Regions from separate parts of the Pseudomonas cannabina genome, predicted to be linked through region 2. Evidence: predicted binding sites of a transcription regulator. Region 2 holds the regulator's gene; each other region holds the start of a gene.

Region 1 (4,313 bases), 770 kb from region 2:
CGGCAGTCATGACGCCGCTGCCGACGCTGCTCTTGCCCGATGTACCACGGATCGACTGAGCGTATTGATCAGCGAATTCAGTCCGCGACGATTTGAAACCGGTGGTCGCCACGTTGGCAATGTTGTTGCCGGTAACGTCGAGACTCTTGTTTGCAGCATAGAGCCCACTAAGGCCGATATTGAAAGACATGTTTCACTCCTGCGCCGTAGCGGCTCTACAATCCGATGGTTTGAACTTTGGACAAGGCAACACTGCCACTGGCCAAATTAAGCGTTGTTTCTGCACCATTGACACCCAGCGTGACACTGTTGACCGTGGCGGGCAGGTAAGTTGAAAGTTGTGTGTTCTTGCCGTCGATCGCGCCTTCAGCCTTGAAGGTGTAAGTACCCGATGGCATCGCTGTACCGCTTGAGTCCGTACCGTCCCAGGCGAAGCTGGTGGTGCCGGCTTTCTGCGCACCCAGATCGACACTGTCGACCAGATTGGATTGCGCGTCGTATATTTTGACCGTCGTCAGCGAACTCGCACCCGGCACCACGATCGAGCCGGTCAGGCCCTTGGCGGTGTCGACGGCAGTGCTACTCGAGTCGATGATTACCGAACGCCCCACCAGTGACGAGGCCTGCAAGGCCTGAGACGACTTGTAGCTGCTGGCAATCGTGTCAACCGTCGTCGTCAGGTTCTGCATGCTTTCGAGGCTGCTGAACTGCGCCAGCTGTGCCACGAACTGCGTGTTGTCCTGCGGGTCCAGAGGGTTCTGGTTCTTCATCTGTGTAACCAGCAGTTGCAGGAACGAATCCTTGCCCAGCGTGCCGGTAGAGTCTGTCTTGGTCGGTGTCGGGTTTTGCAGCGTATTCAAAAATGTCGATAAAACGCTGTTTGATGTAGTGCTATCAACGGCCATAACGTTCGCCTTCTATCACTGACCGAGGGTCAGAACCTTCTGCATCATGGATTTAGCGGTGTTCATGATTTCAGCGTTAGTCTGGAACGAACGACTGGCGGAAATCATGTCGGCCATTTCTTCCACGACATTGACGTTGGGGTAATAGACATACCCGTCCTTGTCGGCAGAAGGATGATTAGGCTCGTAGCGCGCTTCGAGGTTGGAACTGTCTTCGATGATGCCATTGACCTGAACACCCTGCCCGGCTTCACCCTGATCCTGGAACAGCGAACCACCTGTCGATTGCTGCCCCTGCATCACGGTGGCGAACACCGGGTGACGGGCGCGGTAAGTCTGGTCCATGCTCGAGGACACGGTCTCGGCGTTGGCGATGTTACTGGCCGTGGTGTTTAGACGCGTGGTCTGGGCACTCATGGCGCTACCGGCAATGTTGAACACATTGGCTAGTGACATGGATTATTCTCCGCGAAGGGCTGCAACCAGCCCTTTGAACTTGCTGTTGAGCAAGGTGAAGCTGGCCTGAAAGCCCATGGCGTTCTCGGTATAACTGGCCGTCTCGACCTGCGAGTCAACGGTGTTCTGGTCCAGCGAAGGCTGCGACGGCGTGCGATACATCAGCGTGCCATCGTTATTCCCCATGCCCTCGGCTTCGATATGACGGCTGTTGGTCTTGTTCAGCGCGAAATGACCGTTCTGGGTCTTGTCGGTTTCGGCAGCCAGCACCGAAGAAAACTCCAGATCGCGAGCCTTGAAGTTCGGGGTGTCGGCATTGGAAATGTTGTTGGCCAACACCTCTGCCCGCTGCGCCCGGAAGTTGAGGGCCTTTTCATGTATGCCTAGCGCTTTATCGAAGCTGATGCTCATTTCGGGAAACCTTTGCCGGTTGACCTGATTCTGTTGTTACTGACAAAGCAATCGGCGTGCCATGTTGCAAAACCCAATGTTTGCAAGGGTTGCAGGCAGTACAGAAGTAGCCATGCCAGAAAAGCGGCAAGGCATTTCCGCTGTGGAGAGGCAAAGCGGCAAGGGCGGTGCCGTTTTTTTGCCAGTATCGGGCAGGACTGAAGATGGATCGTTCTGCCATTGCGCTAGGGAGGTGTGACAATGACCGATATACTCGGGCGCTCAGGGAACAGGTATTAAAGGGAGCTTTATCTTGATCGACTCGATTGGCATGAACAACAAACCGGGCGTCGATATTTCAAAAACCGCTACGTCGCCCTCTTCTATCGGCCCGAATACTGCTCGCGCATCCGCCGCCGTTTCAGGCGAAACGCTAGCGTCAGGCAAGTTGTCTTCCCTGTCCGTGCAACTCAGCGAAAGCGCAACGCGTGCGGCGTCCAGAGATGCGAGCCTGAGTCATAAAGAGTTGAGTGAGAAAGCCAGCCAGCTGACCGAACAACTGGTCGGAAGCAGCTACGACATCAATAAAGCCAGACATGATGCAGAAGTTCCGCAGAGCAACGACCCTGACCGCCTAGAGCGCGCCAGGAACGCTACCGGGTTCATCCACGGCAGTGAAAAAAATCCGTTTTCAGGCATGCCCCGAGACCAGCTTTCACTGATCGCCTATGACGAAAGTGACCATTTTACCGTCAACGAGAAAAAATCGGCCTGGCTGGAGTCATACCGTCAGCAACGCGTCTGGCGCCAGCAAGTTGTGGCTCAAGGAAGCGCGGAATACAGCGCGACCGGCAAACTGACTGATTTTTACACCTCGGTGCTCGACCACTATAAAGGGCTTTCAACCATCGAGCAGTCGCAATACCCCTCCAGCTATGCAACAAAGCTTCAGGACTGGATTGATCTGGACTACAACTACAAAACGAGCACGGCTGAAGGTAATACTGATGCCACAAGCCTTCTGGACAAGGTCCTGAATCCTGAAAGTGAACTGTTTAAAAGCCAGGGCGATGGCGGCCTGTAACGGCATAGCCAGACTGAACCACGCGCTCTTCGAATGAAGTCCGGGCGCACCTGTTCAACCGCTTGCCCGGACAACACCTCAATCAGAGCCCCAACTCACTCAAGCCCGGATGTTCATCCGGCCGACGCCCCAACGGCCAATGGTATTTGCGCTCGGCTTCGGTGATCGGCAGATCGTTAATGCAGGCAAAGCGCCGTTGCATGAGGCCGTTCGCGGCGAACTCCCAGTTTTCGTTACCGTACGACCGGAACCAGTTGCCCGAGTCGTCGTGCCATTCATAGGCATAACGCACGGCAATGCGGTTATCGGTAAAGGCCCAGAGCTCCTTGATCAATCGGTAGTCAAGTTCCTTGCGCCACTTGCGCTCGAGAAAAGCCTGCGCCTCGGCGCGTCCGTTGACGAACTCACTGCGGTTACGCCAATAGGTGTCTTCGGTGTAAGCCAGCGCAACTTTCGCCGCATCGCGGGAATTCCAGCCATCCTCGGCGCCGCGGACTTTCTGGATAGCCGTCTCCAGGGTGAAGGGCGGCAACGGGGGTCTTCCTTTATCACTCATATCAGGGTCCTCAGAACGGTTTGTAGGGCAGGAATTTGCCGTCCAGGGTGATTACCGCACGCTCTCCCCCTTCCGGATCTTCGACTTTCCTGATGTCGAGTTTGAAGTTGATGGCGCTGATGATGCCGTCGCCGAACTGTTCGTACACCAAGGCTTTCAGCGTGGTGCCGTAGACCTGAACCATCTCGTGGAAGCGATAGACAGTCGGATCGCTGGAAACGTCTTCCACGTTGCCGCGCAAGGGGATGGTTTGCAGTTCAGCAACGGCGTCTCTGTCCAGCCCGAGACGCTCGGCGACCACTTCGGCAACCGCTTGCGGCAAAGGATGCTGGCCAAGCAACGCAGCGGTGACGTACACCACGCTCAACCCCGTATCGTCGGCGAGCGACGCCCAGGTCAGGTTCTTTGCGGTCTTGGCTCGCAGCACACGTTCGGTCAGATCCTGGCGCGGCGTTCTGGACATATTGCTGTGTGGCATGACCCTCTCCTGATAAGTTGACTCGATAACAGCATCAGCAATACCACACTAATATCCAGAACGAAAAAAGAGACCCGAAGGTCTCTTTGATGACAAACAGTCAGGCAACCGTCACTTGGCCTTATAGATAATCCCCGGGCTGCACTGGACCATCTGGTAGTGATCAGGCAAACCATTCAGCGCTTCGGAAGCACCGAGAAACAGGTAGCCACCCGGCTTGAGCGTGCCGTGGATGCGCAGCAGGATGTCTTTCTTCACTTCGGCCGAGAAGTAGATCAATACGTTACGGCAGAACACGATGTCGAACTTGCCCAGCGCTGCATAGCTGTCGAGCAGGTTGAACGAGCGGAATTCCACGCGACTCTTGATCGGCGCCTTGACCGCCCAGCGGCCCGGACTTTTCACGTCAAAGAAACGTTGCAGACGTTCAGGTGACAGACCGCG
Region 2 (4,313 bases):
TCGATCACTGGCTGCTCAAGACCTGAGTGATCGCGCAGCTCCGGCTTCCAGTAGGGATTGGGCAGGCAGCGCACATCGAATACCAGGTCGGCATCGACCGGCATGCCGCGCTTGAAACCGAACGACTCGAGCAGAAACGCGGTGCCCGGCTCGGGCTTGTTGAGCAGGCGCAATTTCAGTGCGTCGCGCAGCTGGTAGAGATTCAGGTGAGTGGTGTTGATGTTGAGGTCGGCCAGATCGATGATCGGGCCGAGCAGTGTGGTCTCGTCGCGTATGGCCTCGGCCAGCGAACGATCCGACGTGCTCAACGGGTGGCGACGCCGGGTTTCCGAGAAACGCTTGAGCAGCGTTGCTTCGTCTGCATCCAGATAGAGCACATCACACTGAATGTTGCGTGAGCGCACTTCATCCAGCATTTGCGGGAAACGGGTCAGATGGCTTGGCAGATTGCGTGCATCGATCGACACCGCCAGCAGCGGTTCTGCAAGCTCGGTATTGATCAGTGCGCGTTCTGCCAGCTCTGGCAGCAGGCCGGCAGGAAGGTTGTCGACGCAATAGAAACCGCTGTCTTCCAGTACATCCAGTGCTGTGCTTTTACCCGAGCCGGAGCGGCCGCTGACGATGATCATGCGCATGGTCAGTGGCCTTTCTGCACGTCCAGCACCACTTGATAGAGTGCCTCACCGCTTTTGGCGCTGCGCAGGCGCTCACGCACATCGGCGCGATCAAGCATGCTGGCAATCTGGCGAAGCAGTTCCAGGTGAGCATCGGTGGCGGCGTCCGGGACCAGCAATACGAAAAGCAGGTCGACCGGCGCACCGTCGATGGCGTCGAAGTCGATAGGGGTGGCGAGGTGAATGACCGCACTGACGGGTTCGCCGCAGCCTTTGAGGCGACAGTGCGGGATGGCAATCCCGTTGCCGAAGCCAGTCGATCCCAGCTTTTCGCGGGCAACGAGGCTTGCGAAGACAGTGTCCGAATCCATGTTCGGTACTTCATGACCGATCAGGTTGGCGATTGCTTCGAGTACGCTCTTCTTGCTGCGTCCCGGCACGTTCACGAGTGAACGGCCGGGGGTCAGGATATTTTCAAATCGGATCATTTAAATGGCGTTAGCGAGCGGCCGCACCTTTGAGGATGCTTTGCTGCTTTTCCTTATGCTTGAGCAATTGTCGGTCGAGCTTGTCGGTGAGCAGGTCGATTGCAGCATACATGTCATCATGTTCAGCATTGGCAACGACCTCGCCACCGGGTATGTGCAGGGTGGCTTCGATCTTCTGCCTGAGCTTCTCGACCGCCATCGTGACCTGCACGTTCGTAATCTTGTCAAAATGCCCTTCGAGCTTCTTGAGCTTGAGCTCGACATAGTCGCGAAGGGGTTTGGTCACTTCCAGTTGGTGTCCACTGATGTTGACTTGCATACAGCTTTCTCCTTTGCCAATGCATAAAGAGACAGGCATGGCGCCTGCCACTGGAACGCTGTGGCTCGGCCTGCATCACATCAGTCGCTTACGCTCACTGGAAGGCGCTATCCCTAATGATTCGCGGTACTTGGCGACTGTGCGACGGGCTACTTGAATGCCTTGTGCCTCCAGTAAACCAGCGATCTTGCTATCACTCAACGGCTTTTTCTGATTTTCCGCTGCAACCAGTTTTTTGATGATTGCGCGAATGGCCGTGGACGAGCATTCGCCGCCCTCGGAGGTGCTTACGTGGCTTGAAAAGAAGTATTTCAGCTCGTAAATACCCCGTGGGGTGTGCATGAACTTTTGCGTCGTGACGCGCGAGATGGTCGACTCGTGCATGCCCACTGCCTCGGCGATGTCGTGCAGGACGAGTGGCTTCATGGCCTCGTCGCCATACTCGAGAAAACCGCGCTGATGCTCGACGATTTGGGTAGCGACCTTCATCAGAGTTTCGTTGCGACTTTGCAGGCTCTTGATGAACCAGCGGGCTTCCTGCAACTGGTTGCGCATGAAGGTGTTGTCGGCGCTGGTATCGGCGCGACGCACGAATCCAGCGTATTGCGGGTTGACGCGCAGGCGCGGTACCGACTCCTGATTGAGTTCGACCAGCCAGCGTTCGTTGTCCTTGCGCACGATCACGTCAGGAATGACGTATTCGGCTTCTGTGGACTCGATTTGCGAACCAGGACGCGGGTTGAGGCTCTGGACCAGTTCGATGACCTGACGCAGCTCATCTTCCTTGATCTTCATGCGCCGCATCAGTTGGGCGTAATCACGACTGCCCAGCAGGTCGATGTACTCGGTCACCAGGCGTTGTGCTTCTGTCAGCCAGGGTGTTTTCGCGGGCAGCTGGCGCAATTGCAAGAGCAGGCATTCGCTCAGGTTGCGCGCGCCGATGCCGGCAGGTTCGAATTGCTGGATACGGTGCAGTACCGCTTCGATCTCGTCGAGTTCGACGTCCAGTTCCGGGTCGAAGGACTCGAGAATCTCTTCCAGCGTTTCGTCCAGATAGCCCTGATTGTTGATGCAGTCGATCAGTGTCACTGCAACCAGCCGATCCTTGTCGGACATCGGCGCCACGTTCAGTTGCCACAGCAAATGGCTCTGCAGGCTTTCGCCGACGGAAGTGCGGGTGGTGAAGTCCCACTCGTCATCATCGCTGCTGGGCATGCTGCTGGCGCTGGTCTGGTAGACATCTTCCCAGGCGGTGTCGACGGGCAGTTCGTTTGGAATGCGCTCGCCCCATTCGCCGTCTTCCAGGTTGTCCACCGTGGGGGCGGCTTCCTGATAGGTCGGTTCCTGAACGTCGGGGTTGGGCTTTTGTTCGATGTTGTCGGCAAGCGGATCGGAGTTGTCGAAATCGTCGCCTTCTTCCTGCCGTTCGAGCATAGGGTTGGACTCCAGCGCCTCCTGAATCTCCTGCTGGAGGTCCAGAGTGGACAACTGAAGTAAACGGATTGCCTGTTGCAGCTGCGGCGTCATCGTCAGCTGCTGGCCCATTCTCAAGACTAGCGATGGTTTCATGGCAGGGGCTAAACACCTTATTCGCTGACGCACGTGCGCCATCTACTACAGGCGCCGGGGCGCCATCATTAAGCAAATTATATGCCTGAAACCTACGGCTTTGCCTAGAGCGTTATGACAAATAAAATCTTGTCAATACGCTACAGGGGCATCAATTAGCCGGGGCGTGCCAAAAGCGCTTGATCAGAGCCGGAACTCGTGGCCGAGGTACACTTCTTTCACCAGCTGATTGGCCAGAATGGTTTCCGAATCGCCTTCTGCGATCAGCTGTCCATCGTTGACGATGTAAGCGGTTTCACAGATATCGAGGGTTTCACGGACGTTATGATCGGTGATCAGCACGCCGATGCCCTTGGCTTTCAGGTGGTGGATGATCTGCTTGATATCGCCCACCGAGATCGGGTCCACGCCTGCGAACGGTTCGTCCAGCAGGATGAATTTTGGCGAGGTGGCCAGGGCGCGGGCGATTTCCACACGGCGACGTTCGCCACCTGACAGGCTCATGCCCAGGTTGTCGCGAATATGCGTGATGTGGAACTCCTGCAACAAGCTTTCGAGCTCCTTGCGACGGGCTCCGGCATCGAGTTCCTTGCGGGTCTCGAGGATCGCCATGATGTTGTCGGACACTGACAGCTTGCGGAAGATCGAGGCTTCCTGTGGCAGGTAGCCGATACCCGCGCGTGCACGCCCGTGCATGGGCTGGTGGCTGACATCCAGATCGTCAATCAGCACGCGGCCCTGATCTGCCTGGACCAGGCCCACGATCATGTAGAAGCACGTGGTCTTGCCGGCGCCGTTGGGGCCCAGCAAGCCTACGATCTGCCCGCTTTCGATGGAGATACTCACATCGCGCACGACTTGTCGGCTCTTGTAGCTTTTAGCCAGATGCTGGGCTTTGAGCGTTGCCATTTACGGGGCCTTCTGCGGTTGATCGGTTTTCTTCTTCGGCTGGATGACCATGTCGATACGCGGCCGTGGGGTCGTCAGCTTGGTGCCACCGCTGGCCCGGCCGGCCGTGACCACCTGTCTGACGGTGTCGTAGACGATTTTCTCGCCTTCCGACGTGTTGCCGTCGTTAATGACCTTGGCCTTGTCGATCAGAACGATACGGTCCTGCCCGGCGTAATACTGGATCGTGACGGCATAGGCTTGCACGATCGGTTTGTCCGGGGCGGGCTTCTGCTCGTAGTAAGCCAGATTGCCAACGGACGTGAACACATCCACTTCGCCTTGGGCATTACGCGTGATCGTCACGGTGTTGCCGGTGACTTTCATCGAACCTTGCGTGATGACGACATTGCCCCGGTAGGTAGCAACGCCTTT
Region 3 (4,313 bases), 900 kb from region 2:
TGCGCTGCGCCGGACGACCGTTGATGCCGGGCAGGCTGGCGAGAATGACATCCATCTCTTCCAGGCAGGCGCGCAACGAGCGCGGTATGTCGGCACGCAGCAGCAAAAGCTCGGCCACCTGACGGGCGCCGGGGGCGTCCCGATAGACTTCGGTGTAAGCCTCGAACGACGACAGTGCGCGCAACAACGCGCTCCACTGGTAGTAACCGGCGGCCGAGCTGTCCGCTGCAGCATTCGCCTGCGGCCCGCGCAACTCGAGCATTTCATAACGGGCATCGAGCATGCGCATGGTGTTATCGGCGCGTTCGATGAAGGTCCCCAGACGGATGAAACGGAAGGCATCGTTGCGCATGATGGTGCCGTAAGTGGCACCGCGGAACAGGTGCGACCGCTCCTTGACCCACTCGCAGAAGCGGCTCATGCCGTAACGCGTCAGACCTTGCTGAGCAATGCCGCGAATTTCCAGCCACGTGGAGTTGATGTTCTCCCACATGTCCGCAGTAATCCGGCCACGCACCGCGTGCGCACTGGCCCTGGCCGCACCCAGGCAACTGTAGATGCTCGCCGGGTTGCTGGCATCCAGAGCGAAGAAATGCAGCATGCGCTCGGCATGCAAGTCACCGTGGCGCTCGACGTAGGTTTCCAGGGTTCCGGTGATCAACAGCGGCATGGCTATTTCATCCAGCCCGTCGCCACGCCCGTCCTGGGGCATCAACGACAGCGAATAGCTCACGTCCAGCATTCGGGCGAGGTTCTCCGCTCGCTCCAGGTAACGCGACATCCAGAAAAGATCCGAGGCAGTTCTACTTAACATTGGCAGGCATCCTTAATCCTCGACCACCCAGGTGTCTTTGGTACCGCCACCCTGAGATGAATTTACGACCAGCGAACCTTCGCGCAACGCAACACGCGTCAGGCCGCCAGGCACGACGCGGGTTTCGCGACCAGCCAGAACAAAAGGACGCAGATCGATGTGTCGCGGGGCGATACCGTTCTCGACAAAGGTCGGACAGGTCGACAGGCATAACGTGGGCTGGGCGATGTAGGCATGCGGCTTGGCCTTGAGACGTGCGCGGAAGGCTTCGATCTCGGCAGCCGTCGCTGCGGGGCCGACCAGCATGCCGTAACCGCCGGAGCCCTGGGTTTCCTTGACGACCAGATCGCCCAGGTTGGCCAGCACATGGGACAGCTCTTCCGGCTTGCGACACTGCCAGGTCGGCACGTTCTTGAGAATCGGCTCTTCGTCCAGATAGAAACGAATCATGTCGGTGACATACGGGTAAACCGACTTGTCGTCCGCCACGCCGGTGCCGATGGCATTGGCCAGCACCACATTACCGGAACGGTACGCGGAAAGCAGACCGGGCACACCCAGCATCGAATCGGGATTGAACGCCAGCGGATCGAGAAACGCATCGTCCAGACGACGGTAGATCACATCGACCGCTTTCGGGCCGTCAGTGGTGCGCATGAACACGCGATCATCCCGGACAAACAGATCGGCACCTTCCACCAGTTCGACACCCATCTCGCGAGCCAGAAACGCATGCTCGAAAAAGGCGCTGTTGAAACGCCCCGGTGTCAGCACCACAACGCTGGGGTTATCCAGATGGCTGGAGCTCTTGAGCGTGTCGAGCAGCAGGTTCGGGTAATGATCGATCGGCGCGATGCGTTGCGCGGCGAACAGCTCGGGAAACAGGCGCATCATCATCTTGCGGTCTTCGAGCATATAGCTCACTCCGCTCGGCGTGCGCAGGTTGTCCTCGAGCACGTAATACGTGCCATCGCCGTCGCGTACCAGATCGACGCCGGAAATGTGCGAGTACAGATCGCGATGCAGGTTCAGACCTTGCATCGCGATCTGATATTGCTCGTTGGCCAGCACCTGTTCGGCGGGAATGATCCCGGCTTTGATGATGCGCTGATCGTGGTACAGATCGGCCAGAAACATATTCAGCGCCTTGACGCGCTGAATGCAGCCGCGCTCTACAACCCGCCACTCACTCGCGGGAATACTGCGCGGAATGGTATCGAACGGGATAAGCCGTTCGGTCCCTTGTTCGTCACCGTAGAGCGTGAACGTGATCCCGGCGCGATGAAACAGCAAATCGGCTTCACGCCTGCGTTGAGCCAGCAGCTCAGGTGGCGTATCGCCCAACCAACGGGCGAACTCCCGATAATGCGGGCGAACAACACCGCCAGCATCGTACATCTCGTCATAAAAGGTGCGGATCATGCCGTACTCCTTGTCACCGTGGACACCAAGACCATCGCAAGGCCCGTGCCACCGACATAAACGCATTGATATCAAGGGCTTGCATAAAAAACCGACTTTCTCTGCACCATTCCTGTGCATTAAACGCCCAAGCCAATTCGCCTACGCCTCATTCAGATGCGTCATTCAACCTTGAAATCTATGATCAGCATAGCGAGAGTTGATTTCCCGACGCGATATTAGTTCGCCACAATCGCCAGCAACCGAGCAAACACGGCACCCAGCGCCACATTTGCCCCGCCTTTTTATTTGCGACCCGCAGCGATGCTGACAGGCGACGCTGCAAACAGACTTCCCTTTGTGCCACTCGTTTGAGTGGCTTTTTTTTGCTCATACGCCGGGTTTGAAACGCTGTGTTGTGACGAAAAAGCCCCGATTCGTGCATTCGACCGCCTTTGAAACAAAACCGGCCCGATCAGGACGTCATCCTGGTCAGGCCGATCAGTGCGCAGCGTTGAAACTGTTCAAATAGCGCGTATCACGCGTGCAGTCTTCTGATCTCCTGAGTGACACCCCAACCTTCGACTTCTCCGTCCATGGGCGAGATCACCATCTGAAAGTCCTGCTCGAAGTCACCGATGCCATCGTAGGTCGCATACATCACCTTGCTCAGTTGCAAGTGCCAGGCACCGTCATCACGTACGTTTATCTGGGTGTTGAGGGATTCACCGCGAAATTGCTCTGCGGCCTGCCGTGCCCGTTCCTCGTCCGGGAAAATGGCATAGAACTCGATGGGATAGATTCGCGCAAAATCAAAACCGCCTTCTTTCATGCGGCGCAGCACATTGCTGCTGATGTCCTCTTGATAGGCTGTGCTCATGAAACGTCCTCCTATACAACGATAGATAGAGTTTCAACTCTTCCAGCGCGACCACCAGAGGGGCAGTCGCCGCACGACAGATAATCCGGCGTGGGGAATCAAGCATGTAGCTGACCAGGCAGGGCTTGCGCGCAGGCCCGGTATCGAGATGTCAGAGGCCATCTGAAATGGCCTCATCTGCAGATTAGCCCTATCACGGACCGTATGCCAAGTGGTTGGCACGAAAAGGTTTTTAATCGGTGAGGATCAGCTCGTTTCTGTGATGGAAATGATCTCCACACTGTTATGGTCCTTGAGCGTCTTCACGGTAGGCTCTTCGGTGCGCCCTTCAAGATCATTGAGATCCAGCTCATCGGTCATCGGATAGAGATCCTTGCGCAGGAGCTGCGCAACTTCTTCCTCGCTGGGACGCTGTTCAAAAGCGGCCACATGGCGCTGCTGCACTCCATCCTTGTCCAGATACAAAATGGCCCACTGTTTCATCAATGCCTCCAGAACGAAGCCAGGCACTCTGGCTTATGGGATAAGGACCTTTTTACCAGCGCATTCGTTCCGCCGGATCAGCGCTGCACAATAGCTGATAACGGCAGCTGATAACGGCCAGAACAAAAGGCCCTTGCAGTAAATGCCAAGGACCTTCTTCATTGCATGACTGGCCGCTTCGGCGAATCAGTCGTCGTCAGTTGCGGTTCTTGCTGGCCTCGACACCGGCCGTGTTGTCCAGAAGGCTCTTGGTCGCCGTCTGCAGGAAGCTTTCCAGCCGCAGCTTGAGCGCCTGCATGTCCGGCGAATCAGACACTTCTTCGGCATGCGGGTTGGCGCCAAGGGTGTAAGTCATCAGCTTGGCCGGCATTTCCGTCGGTTCGATCAGAATGCGGTTGCCGCTGACAATCGCCACGATCTGCTCGCTGCCCGATGGCTTGATCACGCCAAAGCCTTTGTCGCCTTCCGGCAGGTTCAGCAGATCACGGCCCCAGCACTGGTTGCGGTTCACGCCACCGAGACGCCCCATGATGGTCGGCACCACGTCTACCTGAGTACCGACGGTGCTACTGCGTTGACCAAACTTCTCCTGCACGCCAGGACCGATCAGCAACAGCGGCACGTTGAAGCGCCCCAGGTCCATTTCGGTCAGCTGTTTGTTATTGCCGAAGCCGTGGTCACCCAATACCACGAACAGGGTGTTCTTGAAGTACGGCTCTTTTTTGGCCTTCTCGA

Evidence for each region. The regulator sigma-54, encoded in region 2, starts transcription at its own class of promoters, with help from an activator protein. The targets are predictions, from matches to a motif close to ANTGGCATNNANNTTGCTNT.
Region 1: flgB (flagellar basal body rod protein FlgB) is a predicted target of sigma-54. The motif match lies at 1,817-1,836, and genes of this name have one in related genera.
Region 3: BLT55_RS12370 (circularly permuted type 2 ATP-grasp protein) is a predicted target of sigma-54. The motif match lies at 2,270-2,289, and genes of this name have one in related genera.

The regions. Positions count from the first base shown of each region.
Region 1 is NZ_FNKU01000001.1:2,792,458-2,796,770, forward strand. Features, by position in the region: gene flgE (flagellar hook protein FlgE) at 1-190, opposite strand, end outside; gene flgD (flagellar hook assembly protein FlgD) at 216-905, opposite strand; gene flgC (flagellar basal body rod protein FlgC) at 921-1,361, opposite strand; gene flgB (flagellar basal body rod protein FlgB) at 1,365-1,772, opposite strand; gene BLT55_RS13050 (hypothetical protein) at 2,065-2,835, shown strand; gene BLT55_RS13055 (nuclear transport factor 2 family protein) at 2,918-3,391, opposite strand; gene cynS (cyanase) at 3,402-3,869, opposite strand; gene cheR (protein-glutamate O-methyltransferase CheR) at 3,981-4,313, opposite strand, start outside.
Region 2 is NZ_FNKU01000001.1:3,559,532-3,563,844, reverse strand. Features, by position in the region: gene rapZ (RNase adapter RapZ) at 1-635, opposite strand, end outside; gene ptsN (PTS IIA-like nitrogen regulatory protein PtsN) at 638-1,102, opposite strand; gene hpf (ribosome hibernation-promoting factor, HPF/YfiA family) at 1,113-1,421, opposite strand; gene BLT55_RS16770 (RNA polymerase factor sigma-54) at 1,497-2,990, opposite strand; gene lptB (LPS export ABC transporter ATP-binding protein) at 3,174-3,899, opposite strand; gene lptA (lipopolysaccharide transport periplasmic protein LptA) at 3,900-4,313, opposite strand, start outside.
Region 3 is NZ_FNKU01000001.1:2,663,170-2,667,482, forward strand. Features, by position in the region: gene BLT55_RS12365 (alpha-E domain-containing protein) at 1-814, opposite strand, end outside; gene BLT55_RS12370 (circularly permuted type 2 ATP-grasp protein) at 827-2,236, opposite strand; gene BLT55_RS12375 (ribonuclease E inhibitor RraB) at 2,754-3,095, opposite strand; gene BLT55_RS12380 (hypothetical protein) at 3,342-3,578, opposite strand; gene BLT55_RS12385 (LTA synthase family protein) at 3,775-4,313, opposite strand, start outside.